DNA from 4 places in the Clostridium sp. BJN0013 genome. Region 1 is predicted to be linked to each of the others. Evidence: a T-box and tRNA genes for the amino acid it is inferred to sense, from the RefSeq annotation. Region 1 holds a T-box; the other regions hold tRNA genes.

Region 1 (3,218 bases):
CTCTTTTGGCAGACTGGCCGCAAATAGGGCATGTAGTATTCATAAACTCTTCTGATTTTAGAAGAGGAGATTTTCCATCAGGAGAAAATTGTACGTTATAAGGAAGTTCAACTGGTAAATCACTTTCTGGTACTGGCACTGTACCACATTTTTTACAGTATATTATAGGTATAGGTGTTCCCCAGTATCTTTGTCTTGATACAAGCCAATCCCTTAATCTATAATTTGTTTTTCCAGAACCCAATCCTATACTTTCTAATTCCTTGGTTACAGCTTCTTTACCTTCTGGAGTATATAATCCATTAAATTTATCACTATTTATCATATTACCATATTCTACATAGGGTAGGGAAGAACCCCCTTCTATAACCCTTTCAATGGGTAATTTATATTTTGTGGCAAATTCAAAATCCCTTTCGTCATGGGCAGGAACTGCCATCACAGCACCTGTACCATAGGTGTTTAACACATAATCTCCTATCCATATAGGTACTTTTCTTCCGTTTATAGGATTTATAGCGTAGGAACCCGTAAATACACCTGTTTTTTCTCTGGTAATTGATTGTCTTTCAATGTCAGTTTGTTTTTTAGCAGCTTCTCTATATTTTTCAATTTGGTCTTTATATTCTTCTTTAGTAACACTATCCACTAAATCATTTTCAGGGGATATAACTACATAGGTAACACCAAACAAGGTATCCACTCGAGTGGTAAATACATTAAATTTTATATTGGAATCTAATACTTTAAAAGTTACATCTGTACCTGTGGATTTACCTATCCAGTGTCTTTGCATAGCTTTTGTTTTTTCAGGCCAATCTATATTGTCAAGATCCCTAAGCAATTCTTCAGTATAGTCTGTGATCTTAAAAAACCATTGTGTTAAATCCTTTTTTGTAACTTCTGTACCACAACGTTCACATTCACCTTCTTTTACTTGTTCATTGGCGAGTACTGTATTACAGCTGGGACACCAGTTTACAGGAGCATTTTTTCTATAGGCTAAACCGTGTTTATACAATTGAAGAAATAGCCATTGATTCCATTTATAGTAATCAGAACGACAGGTGACTACCTCGTTTTCCCAATTGAACATAGCTCCCATGGATTTAAGCTGTTTTTCCATGGTATCAATATTCTTTTCAGTAGAATCTTTTGGATGGATTCCAGTTTTTATAGCATAGTTTTCAGCAGGAAGACCAAAAGCATCAAATCCCATTGGTTGGAACACATTATATCCTTGCATTCTTTTCATTCTGGCCCAGGAATCTACAGGGGCATAGTTGAACCAATGACCTGCATGAAGATTACTGCCAGAAGGATAAGAGAACATCTCTAAAGTATATAATTTTTTATCTAAATTTTTTTCATCAAAGGTATAAATATTTGTTTGGTCCCATTTCTGTTGCCATTTTTTATCTGTTTTAGTACTGTACATAATATCTTCTCCTTTTACTTATGTTTTTGTGGATTAAAGAGATTTGATCAAGTGATTCTTGGATTCAGATGGAGTTTGTTTATAAGGAGTGCTTTCCTCCGTCTGAATCTTAGAAGAACTTATCCAGGCGCGTAACAGTGGTTATCTCCTACTGTGAAAAAATGAAAGTATTAGCTAATTGCGCGTTCGAATGAATTACATCAGATAAGAAACAGTAGCTTTTGAATAATCTTGATTTAGACTTCCACATTTTTTTATTTCAGTATAGTTTTAGAATATAAAAAAGCTTTTCATCTCTTAGGACTATAAGAGACGAAAAGACTACTTTCCGCGGTACCACTCTAATTAAATCAATAAAATTGATTTCACTCAAAATAAATAACGGTTTCTACCGTATCTGATTTTTTCAGATAAAGCTCTTAAGGTGAGTTCATATTCTATTCACGCTGTTTTTCACCCTGCAACAGTTCTCTTTGGTGATATAAATACTACTATTCCTTCTTCAAAGCTAAGTATTGAATTATTTTACATTTTATAATAGTAATTGACTTTTTGTCAAGAGCTGCCCTTAAATAAAGTAAATTATAATTTTAAAATTATTTTAAAAGAGAACCCGTAAAACAAGAGTTCTCTTTGGCTGCCCATGCTGGATTCGAACCAACAGATGCCTGTTCCAGAGACAGGTGCCTTACCATTTGGCGAATGGGCAATATTATGTGAATCTCAACACTAAATATTATATCATCATAAATTTATATGTCAATAGTTTCATTTTAATAAAGCACATTTATTTTAGGGCCTTTAGTATATATTTATTAGTATAATTTATAAACAATGTTAATAGATAATCATATATTAAAAATATTATTTGTATTCCTATTATAATTAAGTATAAATTAAACTTTATTTTTAAAAGTCCAGGAAAAAATAAGCTGTATAATAAGAATAATACTAATAAACAAAAATTGAAAAATAAAAGTTTTAATATAATTTCAACAGGTAGTTTTTTGAGTTTTTCTATGTGGTATTTAACCAGTCCGTAAAGACCGAAAAATGCCACATAAGATAATACTGTTGATTTTAATCCACATATTAAAAGGGACAACAAGGCAGTTGAAATATAAATTATAAAAGCGGTTTTTTTGTTTGTAATTATGACAGCTAAAGGTATGACAAATGAAGATAGGGCCAGTAAATAAGTTTTGTTTAAAGGAACTATTCCGCTTAAGTACACTAAAACAACGCCTATGGTAGTTAACAGGCCGCCCTTGGCAATATAAGAGGTATTACTGGAAATTTGAACCATATAGGACTCATCCTTTCTTTAAATATTAACAGCCTCCACAATCCCCACAATCACACAGACAGTCAAGACAATATAAGGTAGCACAAATATTGCATATATCATCTCTTTTTCTAGTATCGTAATAAGGCTGTCTATAGGAATTATTCATTCCTCTAAGCTTGTTAAGGGCATTTTGATATTTAAAATTATTGGGATCAAGACTACAAGCAGTAGTTAAATTATTATAAGCATCATTATACCAGGCTCTTCTCATATTTAAAATTCCCATAAGGTAATGCCACTGGGCATCTCTTGTCTTAATTCCCACAAGTACTGATTCTGCATTTCTAATATTACCATTATAAATATCATTTTCTACAGATTGATAAATTGAGGAGTTAGAGCCGTTGTAAGTATTATCACTCCTACTATTATATGTACCTTTTGATGGGTTCTTCATTAAATAATCGTAAGCCTCATTTATTTCTCTCATTT
Region 2 (3,218 bases), 1.0 Mb from region 1:
TCAGACTTCAATACATTCTCAAAACAGCTTATGAAACTTATAAGAGAATATGAACTAAACTTTGGTGCTCTATTTAATTTTGGCTTCTCCCAAAGTCAGTACCCCTGGACATGGGTAAATGAACCCTGGCCTTGGGAATCTGACATGTAGGAGGTAGTATATATGTGGATTTATGAAAAAAAATTACAACATCCTGTAAATATTAGATGTAAAGACCTTCAAATGGCAAAATATCTGGTTGCCCAATACGGAGGTCCCGATGGGGAATTAAGTGCCGGTATTAGATACTTGAATCAACGTTATACTATGCCTACCGGTAAAACCCAAGGACTACTTACAGATATAGGTACTGAGGAATTAGCCCATGTTGAAATTATAGCTACAATGATATATCAACTATTAAAAGATGCTACTATAGATGAAATTAAAGAAGCAGGACTAGCTTCCCACTATACCCAGCATGGTAAAGCTACTTTTCCTGTAGATGCCAATGGCGTTCCATGGACAGCTGCATATATTCAAGCTTCAGGAGATCCTATAACAGATCTTCATGAAGATATGGCCGCTGAACAAAAAGCCAGGACAACTTATGAACATCTAATAAAGTTAACAGACGATGCCGACATAATAGATGTTTTGAAATTTCTATGGGCAAGAGAAATTGTCCATTTTCAACGTTTTGGAGAAGCTCTTGTACAAATACAGGACTTCATGGATACTAAAAAATGCTTTTAATAATGATTGATAATTAACAAATTGAGAGTTAAGGATTACAAATAAGTATTTCTTTAACTCTTAACTTGTTATTTGAGGACTATTATTTTTTAGGAGTACTTGATATTCTACCCTCCTATAAATTGTCCTCCATTTATATGTATAATTTCACCTGTAACATAAGAAGATTCCGGTGAAGCAAGAAATACATAAGCTGGTGCTATTTCCACTGGCTGTGCAGGTCTTTTTATAGGACTATTGGAACCAAACTTACCTACTTTTTCAGCACTAAAGGATGACGGAATAAGAGAAGTCCATACTGGTCCCGGTGCTACTGCATTTACCCTTATATTTCTGCCTATCAAAGATAAAGCCATAGAACGGGTGAAAGACACTATGGCACCTTTTGTGCAGGAATAATCTAAAAGTGTTTCATTACCACTATAAGCAGTTATAGATGAGGTATTAATTATAGAACTTCCAGGATTAAGATATGGCAATGCAGCCCTGGTAAGATAAAACATACTAAATATATTAGTTTTAAAAGTCCTTTCCAGCTGTTCATTTGTTATATCTTCAATACTATTTTGGGTAAATTGTACTCCAGCATTATTTACTAATATATCTATCTTATTAAACTTATCCATGGTATTTTTAACTGCAGTACTGCAAAAATTATCATCTGAAATATCCCCTGGTAATAACAAACACTGTCTCCCATTTTTTTCAACAATTTCTTTTGTGTATTTGGCATCATCATGTTCGTCATAATAAATTATTGCCACATTGCACCCTTCCTTTGCAAAAGCTACAGCAACTGCCCTTCCTATACCGCTGTCTCCTCCCGTAATTAATGCGACCTTGTCTTTTAACCTATTGTTTCCATTGTAATTTGGATCTTCAAATACAGGTCTGGGATTCATTTGAGATTCTATACCCGGATGTCTATTTTGTATCTGTTCAGGAACAGCTTTAGGAAAGTTTAAGTAAAATTCATTATTCATATTTTATAAATCCTCCTATACTATTTTAAAATCAATTAACAATAGTATTGGTAGATATAAAAATTATAATTCATAAAATATAATAAATTAAAAAAGAGCAGGTTAAACCTTACTCTACTATTAGAAACTACTTAAATCATTTATTTTGGTGCGAAGGATGGGACTTGAACCCACACGATGTTACTCGCTACCCCCTCAAAGTAGTGCGTCTGCCTATTCCGCCACCTTCGCATTCTTCACATTATTTACATTCTTAAAATAATAAAAGTATTATTTAATTCATACAACTTCAAACATACCATATCTCCCAGCCTAACATTACAATAGTATTATAATCACTTTTCATAGGGCTGTCAACTAAGATTTAATAATGTATAATTGTTAAATTACTCATTAAGGGGTCTTTATATAAAAATTTGTAAATCCTATAATTTACCTCAACCCTTTTAATATATTTATCTGTTTCCTTAAACGGTATGTAATCAAGATTTTTTCCATCTGTTGAATGCTCCGAATTACTTAACCACTTTTGTACATTTCCTCTCCCCCCATTATATGCTGCCAGTACAAGCTTCATATCATTGTTAAATTCTGCCTTCAAGTCATTTAAGTACCAACATCCCATTTTAATATTAAATTCCGGATCATATAGCATGTCTTCATTAAAATCAATTATATTCATTTTTTCTGCTGCCCATTTAGCTGTATCTGGAGTTATCTGCATGAGACCTATGGCATCTTTATTTGATTTTACATATCTTTTAAAATTACTCTCTGTTTTAATTACAGCAATTACAAAATAAACATCCAGATTATACTCTTTAGAATACTTTACTATATAATCTGAATATTTTAAAGGAAAATAATATTTTACCACACTTTTTGCACTGAATATTGCCATTATTATTAATAGTACTACTACTATTTTCATTTTAGATTTCAATGTTATTTATGCCTTAAATATTGTATTTTAAGGCACTCCACCCCCTACAATTTCATAGTTATCTTATTTAATATTTCTTTTAACTGTTTTTTGGTTTCATCTAAGGTATTTGAGTTATCCAATACAAAATCAGCATATTTTCTCTTTTCTTCTAAAGACATTTGAGAATTTATTCTATCAATTATCTGATTTTTTGTCAATTGATCTCTCTCTTTTACTCTAAATATTTGAGTTTTTTTATTTACCCACACCAGTATAATTATATCTATATATTTATAAAATCCGCTTTCTATAAGAGTTGCCCCATCTATTACACAGATCTTATCTCCCTTTTTATATAACTCATCTATTTTTTCAAATATTTCTTTTTTAATAAAAGGCATTATTATATCTTCATATATATTTTTTTTATCCTTATTTGAAAATATATAATCTCCAAATTCTCTTCTTTTTAGCTTTCCCGAATCATCAATAAATTTCTCTCCAAAAGTAGACTTTATTCTATCCGTTATTACAATATATTTTTCCATTACACCTCTAGCTATAATATCAGCATC
Region 3 (3,218 bases), 210 kb from region 1:
GAAATGTTCTTTTAGGTCTTTTAAAGACTTTTCATCTAATACAAGTTCTCTGTTAAAAAATTTAGCACCGGTTTCTTTGGTTAAATCGTCCTGGGTAGGGCCAAGGCCTCCTGTAGTAATTATAATGTCAGATCTTTCAAATCCAATCTTAAATTCATCTAAAAGTCTTTCGGGATTATCTCCTACTACAGATTGGTGGTATACTTCTATGCCTAAATTTGCCAATTCTTTAGAAATAAATTGAGAGTTTGTATTTACTATATCTCCCAATAAAATTTCGGTGCCTACACATAATATTTCAGATTTCATGGCTTAACTACCTCCGTATTTTAAGTATTTAAACAATTTTTTAATTAAACTGTTATAGTTTTATAATATCATAAAATTATGTCTATTTTTAGGGAATAATATAATTAAAATAATACTTTTTACATATCCAAAATTATAACTGTATAGTATAATAATTATGTGGAAATAAAGAGGTGGTCAAAATGAGTAGAAGAGCTCAGTCAAAAAAGTCAAAACTAGTATTAAGAAAAAGATTGTCAGTGGCAATTATATGTGCTTTAGCTATCTTTATAAGCATAAGTTGTGGATTCATAGTATATCATTATAATGATATAAAATACTGGGATAATTTAATTTATCCTAAGGTTTCTATAAACAATATAGATCTTTCTGGAAAAACCAAGACAGAAGCTGAAAATATAGTAAAAGCCGCCTATTCAGACGAGATACAAAATAAGAAAATTATTGTAATTGCTGAAGATAAAGAATATGAATTATCTTATTCAAATCTCAGCGCAAAGTATAATGTAAGTGAAGTGGTAAATCAGGCTTATTCCTATGGAAAGGATACTAACATATTTAAAAAATATAAAATTTTAAATTCACCTGACCCTGTAAATTACACATTAAAATTTACTTATAATGAAAAACCTGTAGAAACATTTATAGATGATATTGAAAAACAGATTAACTTAGATCCTATAAATGCATCTTTGAAAATGGGAAGTGTAGGTTTTATAATAAATCCTGATCAAAATGGAATTGAATTAAATAAAGAGGCACTGAAAAAGGAGTTGACTTCTAAAATAGATGGTAGTGTAGGTAAAAATTTAAGTGTGAAGGCAGAGCTTAAGTCTATAGAAGCCTCAATAAAGGCAGAAGAGTTAGAAAGTGTTGATACATTAATATCAAGCTTTAGTACAAACTATGGAAGTATATCTTCTTCTGAGAGAGCAAATAACATAGGGCTTGCTACGGGAAGTATAAATGGATATATAGTAATGCCTGGAGACACTTTTAGTTTTAATGGAGTTGTGGGGGAAAGAACTGCGGCTAAAGGGTATCAAGCAGCTCCTGTTATTATTGGAGATAAGCTGGAGGCAGGATTAGGAGGGGGAATATGTCAGGTGTCTTCTACGCTTTATAATGCAGTCAATAATGCAGGACTTCCTTCTGTGGAAAGAACACATCACACCCTTCCAGTACACTATGTAAAAGAAGGTATGGATGCTACTGTAGATTATGGAAACATAGATTATAAGTTTAGAAATGACTTTAAATATCCTATATATATAGAAGGATATACTTCAGGAGGAAATATAGTATTTAATTTGTATTCAAATTCTGATGTAGTAAATTGATAAATGGATTTATATATTTTAATAAAAATAGAACTTATATATTAACTTAATTAAAAAAGTATGATATAATATCTAAGTAATTTTGCGGATATGGCGGAATTGGCAGACGCGCTAGATTCAGGTTCTAGTGAGGGTAACTTCATGCAGGTTCAAGTCCTGTTATCCGCACCATAATCCTCGTGAATTCAATACTTCATGGGGTTTTATTTTTTTATAATTTATTAAAAATATCAAGAAACCCCCTATAAGATTCTTTGAAAATTTTTAATAGAATTAGTGAGGGGTTTTTATTTTGTATATTTGTAAATTTGAAAGTAAAAGGTGAAGATATGCAAAATAAAATTGAGTTAAAAAAGAATGGTATTGATAAAGGATTTGATAAATTTATTTTTTATTGTAAAGTAAGGAATTTAAGATCAACTACTATAAAATATTATAATGATGTAATTAATACTAATGTTACAGTGAATTAAGATTGGGGAAGTTTAATTATGATTTCATTAATAGTGGCAGTGTCAGAAAATAATGTTATAGGTAATAATGGAATAATACCCTGGAAGGTAAAAGGCGAACAGAAGAGATTTAAAGAGCTAACTACTAGAAAAACAATAATTATGGGTAGAAAATCTTTTCAAGAGATAGGAAAACCATTGCCAAATAGAAAGACAATTATTATTTCAAATACTGTAAATATAATAGCTGATAATTGTACAACTGTAAAATCTTTGTCTGAAGCATTTGATTTAGTTAAAGGCGAAGATGAAGTATTTGTTGCTGGCGGAGGGCAAGTATACAAAGAGGCGTTGCCTTATTCAGATAAAATATACCTTACTGTAATTGATAAAATAATAGATGGTAATATCTATTTCCCTCAAATTGATAAAGATGATTTTGTAAAAACCTATGAAGAAAGAATTGAGGGTGAAATACCATATACATATTATACTTATGAGAGAAAAAGAAAGTAGGGTAGGGTTTATTAATTGTAAATCTAAGATATTTGAACAATGGTAATTTACAATATTATTTGTGTAAATAGAAGGATATTTAATTATTCTGTGGAATATTACAATAATAGATAAAATAAAAATATACACTTAAGGAAAAATCTTAGATAATCACAATAACTTTATAACATATAAATTGTTAATAATTAAGGGGTGATTTTATGAAATATGATGATTTTCCATATTATGTAAAATACAATGATGAAGAAATTCAATGTCATGTTTTTAGGTGGGATAATACTTTAAGAGTAAAATGTAAATACAAAAATACTTCAGTAGAATGTACTTGTTCCTATAAAAAATATTTAGAAGATATGTCTATAATTGAAACTATGGTTAATAAACATTTAAAAATAATTGATAAAAAAGGAAAAGAGTTTTATCAGTATTATAAACTAAAAGAGATAATGGAAATTTTAAAAGATTAAATATAATTATGCTATATGAAAGAGGATCGTAATTTAATGAAAAATATAAACTTAAAATTGAAAGAATTAAAAAAATATGTTTTCGAAAGAAAAATGAAATTAATGATTTGTATAATAATTTAATAAATTCTATA
Region 4 (3,218 bases), 590 kb from region 1:
CAATTTCAGTTACGTTTAATGGAGAACTTAGAGAAGAACAAGCGGCAGCTGCAGATGCTATGTTAAAACATGATAATGGAGTGTTATCTGCAACCACTGGTTTTGGTAAAACTGTTATTGGAGCTAAGTTAATAGCTGAAAGAAGGGTAAATACCCTTATAATTGTACACACTCAACAATTGTTAGAACAATGGAAAGAAAGATTAAACCAGTTTTTAACAGTAAATGAATTTTTAAAGGTTGATAATATTAAAAAGAGAGGACGAAAAAAGAATCTCAGTATTATAGGACAAATAGGGGCAGGCAAAAATAACTTAAATGGTATCATTGATATTGCTATAATGCAGTCGTTAGTAAGAAAAAATGAAGTCAAAGAATTAGTAAAAAGTTATGGAATGGTTTTAGTGGATGAATGTCATCACGTTTCAGCCTTTAGCTTTGAACAAATACTAAAAAATACATGGGCAAAATATGTTTATGGATTAACTGCAACTCCAATAAGGAAGGATGGTCATCATCCTATAATATTTATGCAGTGTGGTCCTATTAGATACAAGGTCGATGCACGAAAGCAGGCTGAAAAACAACCTTTTGAACATTATGTTATTCCGAGATTTACTTCTTTTAGAAAACCTGTTTGTCAAAATGAAAAGGAATGGACAATAGCAGAAATATATTCTGAAATAAGTACTAGTCAGATTAGAAATGAATTAATTATTAGTGATGTTATAAGTTGTGTAAAAGAGGGCCGAAATCCCATAGTTTTAACTGAAAGAACAGCACATGTCGAAATACTTGCTAATGCTTTAGAAAAAAAACTACCTAATGTTATTGTACTTACTGGAAGAATGTCAGTTAAAGAAAAGAAAACTGAATTAGAGAAACTTTCAAGTATAGCAAAACAAAGTAGCTTTGTAATAGTAGCTACAGGTAAATTTGTAGGAGAAGGCTTTGATGAACCGAGACTAGATACTCTATTTCTTGCAATGCCTATAGCATGGAAAGGAACGCTGCAGCAATATGCTGGTAGACTTCACAGAATATATGATAATAAAAATGAAGTTCAAATTTATGATTATGTTGATGTACATATTGGTGTATTAGAAAGAATGTATGAAAAAAGGTTAAAGGGATATGCTTCAATAGGATATTCCGCTAAAAGTGAGAGTAAACCATTTGAAACAATAAATTTGATTTATAACAATAATAATTTTTTAACTGTATTTAGTAATGATGTTTTTTCAACTAAACATGAAATTATTATAGTTAGTCCTTTTATAAGCAAAAGAAGACTGTCGCAAATGTTAAAACTTTTGATGATTGCAATAAAAAATGGAAATAGGGTCAAGGTAGTTACTCGTCCAGAAACAGATTTTAAAGAAAAAGATAAAGGTGCTTTAATGGAAATGTATAAATTTATAAGGATGTCTGGAATAGATATTATTTTTAAAACAAATATATATCAGAAATTTGCAATATTTGATCAGAAAATTGTATGGTACGGCAGTATTAATCTTTTAAGTTATGGAAGTGCAGAGGAAAGTATTATGAGGTTAGAAAGCATAAACATTGCAAATGAGTTATTAGGTAGTATAGAATAAAAAATATTTATCTCAAGGATAAATTAACTTATAAATAAAAACTAGGAGGTTTAAAAAAAAATCTGATTGATGGTAATATTGATCACATTTTTTGAGAATGAGTTATAGTAAAAATAAGTTAGGGAATATAGAGATGAAAAAGGCTCTTTAGATGAGTAATCTGAAGAGTCTTTTTCCGTCAATATGACCTGGTGCCGAAGGCGGGACTTGAACCCGCATGCTGTTGCCAGCGACGGATTTTGAGTCCGTTGCGTCTGCCAATTCCACCACTTCGGCATGATATAAACCAGTTTGATTTACTTTTAATGTCTATTAATTCCTGTAGTTAACATATAAAATAATAACAGGTGCTAAAGTATTTGTCAACTAGAATTTCAAAACTTAGCAGAAAATCTTTTATAGTAGTTTTAGGTTTAGAATATAAATGTGTAAAAATATTAGTAAGAGTTTTGTGTGAAATGTTTTCAGATGAAATAGATAAAAGTAAAATACTAATAGAAGGGTGAGTGTGAAAAATTTGTATATAAAATTTAGGTTGCAAATTTTTATTACTGTAGTAAAATAAAAGTAAAATATAATAGTTTTGTGGGGGTGCTTGTAAAAGCTGAGAAGAAGTATTTCTAACCCTTTGAACCTGATCCAGGTAAAGCTGGCGTAGGGAAACAATATTATATAGTCTTATAGGCTTTTTAAGTGTATGTTTTTCTGCATACACTTTTTATTTTTATTCGAAGGGTGGAATCAGATAATACTCCCAGCTTCTTCAAAATGGGGGATGAGTAATTTATAAATGGAGGTGTTTTTGATGAAAAAGGTATTAACAATTGCAGGCTCTGACAGTTCGGGAGGAGCTGGTATACAGGCAGACTTAAAAACTATGAGTGCTCTTGGGGTATATGGCATGAGTGTAATTACTGCTGTTACAGCACAAAATACAATGGGAGTACAAGCTGTTATGGATGTAAGTCCTGAAATAGTAGAGTCTCAAATAAGAGCTGTATTTGATGATATAGAAGTAGATGCGGTAAAAATTGGCATGGTCTCAAATAGCGATACTATATTTGTAATACAAAAACTTCTGGCAGAATATAAGGCTAAAAATATAGTATTGGATCCTGTAATGATATCGAAAAGCGGATATTTTCTTTTAAGACCAGAAGCCAAGCAAGCTATAAAAGATATGGTAAAAATTGCAGATGTTATAACTCCCAATATTCCAGAAGCAGAAGTACTTACTGGATTAAAAATAGAAAGTAGAGAAGATATGGAAAGGGCAGCTTTTAAAATAAAAAAATTAGGAGCAAAAAGTGTACTTGTAAAAGGAGGACACAGGTGTAATGATGCAGATGACATTTTACTTTATGATGGCGGCATATTAAATTTACAGGGACATAAAATAAATACCCAAAATACCCATGGTACAGGATGTACTTTGTCTTCTGCCATAGCATCTTATCTTGCTAAAGGTTACAGCATTGATAAGTGTATGCTCCTCTCGAAAGAGTATATAACCAAAGCTATAGAAAATTCATTTAATTTAGGTAGAGGAGTTGGTCCTGTAGGGCATCTTATTGAAATTTATAGAAAAGCCGGTATAGATTTTTAAGATTAAAATAG

What was found. A T-box is a leader RNA that pairs with one kind of tRNA and senses whether it is charged. The one in region 1 lies ahead of leuS (leucine--tRNA ligase), so its partner is inferred to be a tRNA-Leu.
Region 2: it has a tRNA-Leu gene. The T-box ahead of leuS (leucine--tRNA ligase) is inferred to sense a tRNA for this amino acid. The anticodon was not compared.
Region 3: it has a tRNA-Leu gene. The T-box ahead of leuS (leucine--tRNA ligase) is inferred to sense a tRNA for this amino acid. The anticodon was not compared.
Region 4: it has a tRNA-Leu gene. The T-box ahead of leuS (leucine--tRNA ligase) is inferred to sense a tRNA for this amino acid. The anticodon was not compared.

The regions. Positions count from the first base shown of each region.
Region 1 is NZ_CP162495.1:384,109-387,326, forward strand. Features, by position in the region: gene leuS (leucine--tRNA ligase) at 1-1,438, opposite strand, end outside; T-box leader at 1,744-1,953, opposite strand; tRNA gene AB3K27_RS02135 (tRNA-Gln) at 2,073-2,147, opposite strand; gene AB3K27_RS02140 (J domain-containing protein) at 2,770-3,218, opposite strand, start outside.
Region 2 is NZ_CP162495.1:3,454,361-3,457,578, forward strand. Features, by position in the region: gene AB3K27_RS17910 (spore coat protein CotJB) at 1-150, shown strand, start outside; gene AB3K27_RS17915 (manganese catalase family protein) at 163-735, shown strand; gene AB3K27_RS17920 (SDR family oxidoreductase) at 843-1,718, opposite strand; tRNA gene AB3K27_RS17925 (tRNA-Leu) at 1,865-1,949, opposite strand; gene AB3K27_RS17930 (lytic transglycosylase domain-containing protein) at 2,083-2,661, opposite strand; gene coaE (dephospho-CoA kinase) at 2,706-3,218, opposite strand, start outside.
Region 3 is NZ_CP162495.1:597,053-600,270, forward strand. Features, by position in the region: gene AB3K27_RS03260 (competence/damage-inducible protein A) at 1-309, opposite strand, end outside; gene AB3K27_RS03265 (VanW family protein) at 492-1,649, shown strand; tRNA gene AB3K27_RS03270 (tRNA-Leu) at 1,734-1,820, shown strand; gene AB3K27_RS03275 (hypothetical protein) at 1,958-2,122, shown strand; gene AB3K27_RS03280 (dihydrofolate reductase) at 2,141-2,617, shown strand; gene AB3K27_RS03285 (hypothetical protein) at 2,818-3,084, shown strand.
Region 4 is NZ_CP162495.1:978,867-982,084, forward strand. Features, by position in the region: gene AB3K27_RS05230 (DEAD/DEAH box helicase family protein) at 1-1,601, shown strand, start outside; tRNA gene AB3K27_RS05235 (tRNA-Leu) at 1,791-1,877, opposite strand; gene AB3K27_RS05240 (hypothetical protein) at 1,961-2,107, shown strand; TPP riboswitch at 2,179-2,280, shown strand; gene thiD (bifunctional hydroxymethylpyrimidine kinase/phosphomethylpyrimidine kinase) at 2,407-3,207, shown strand.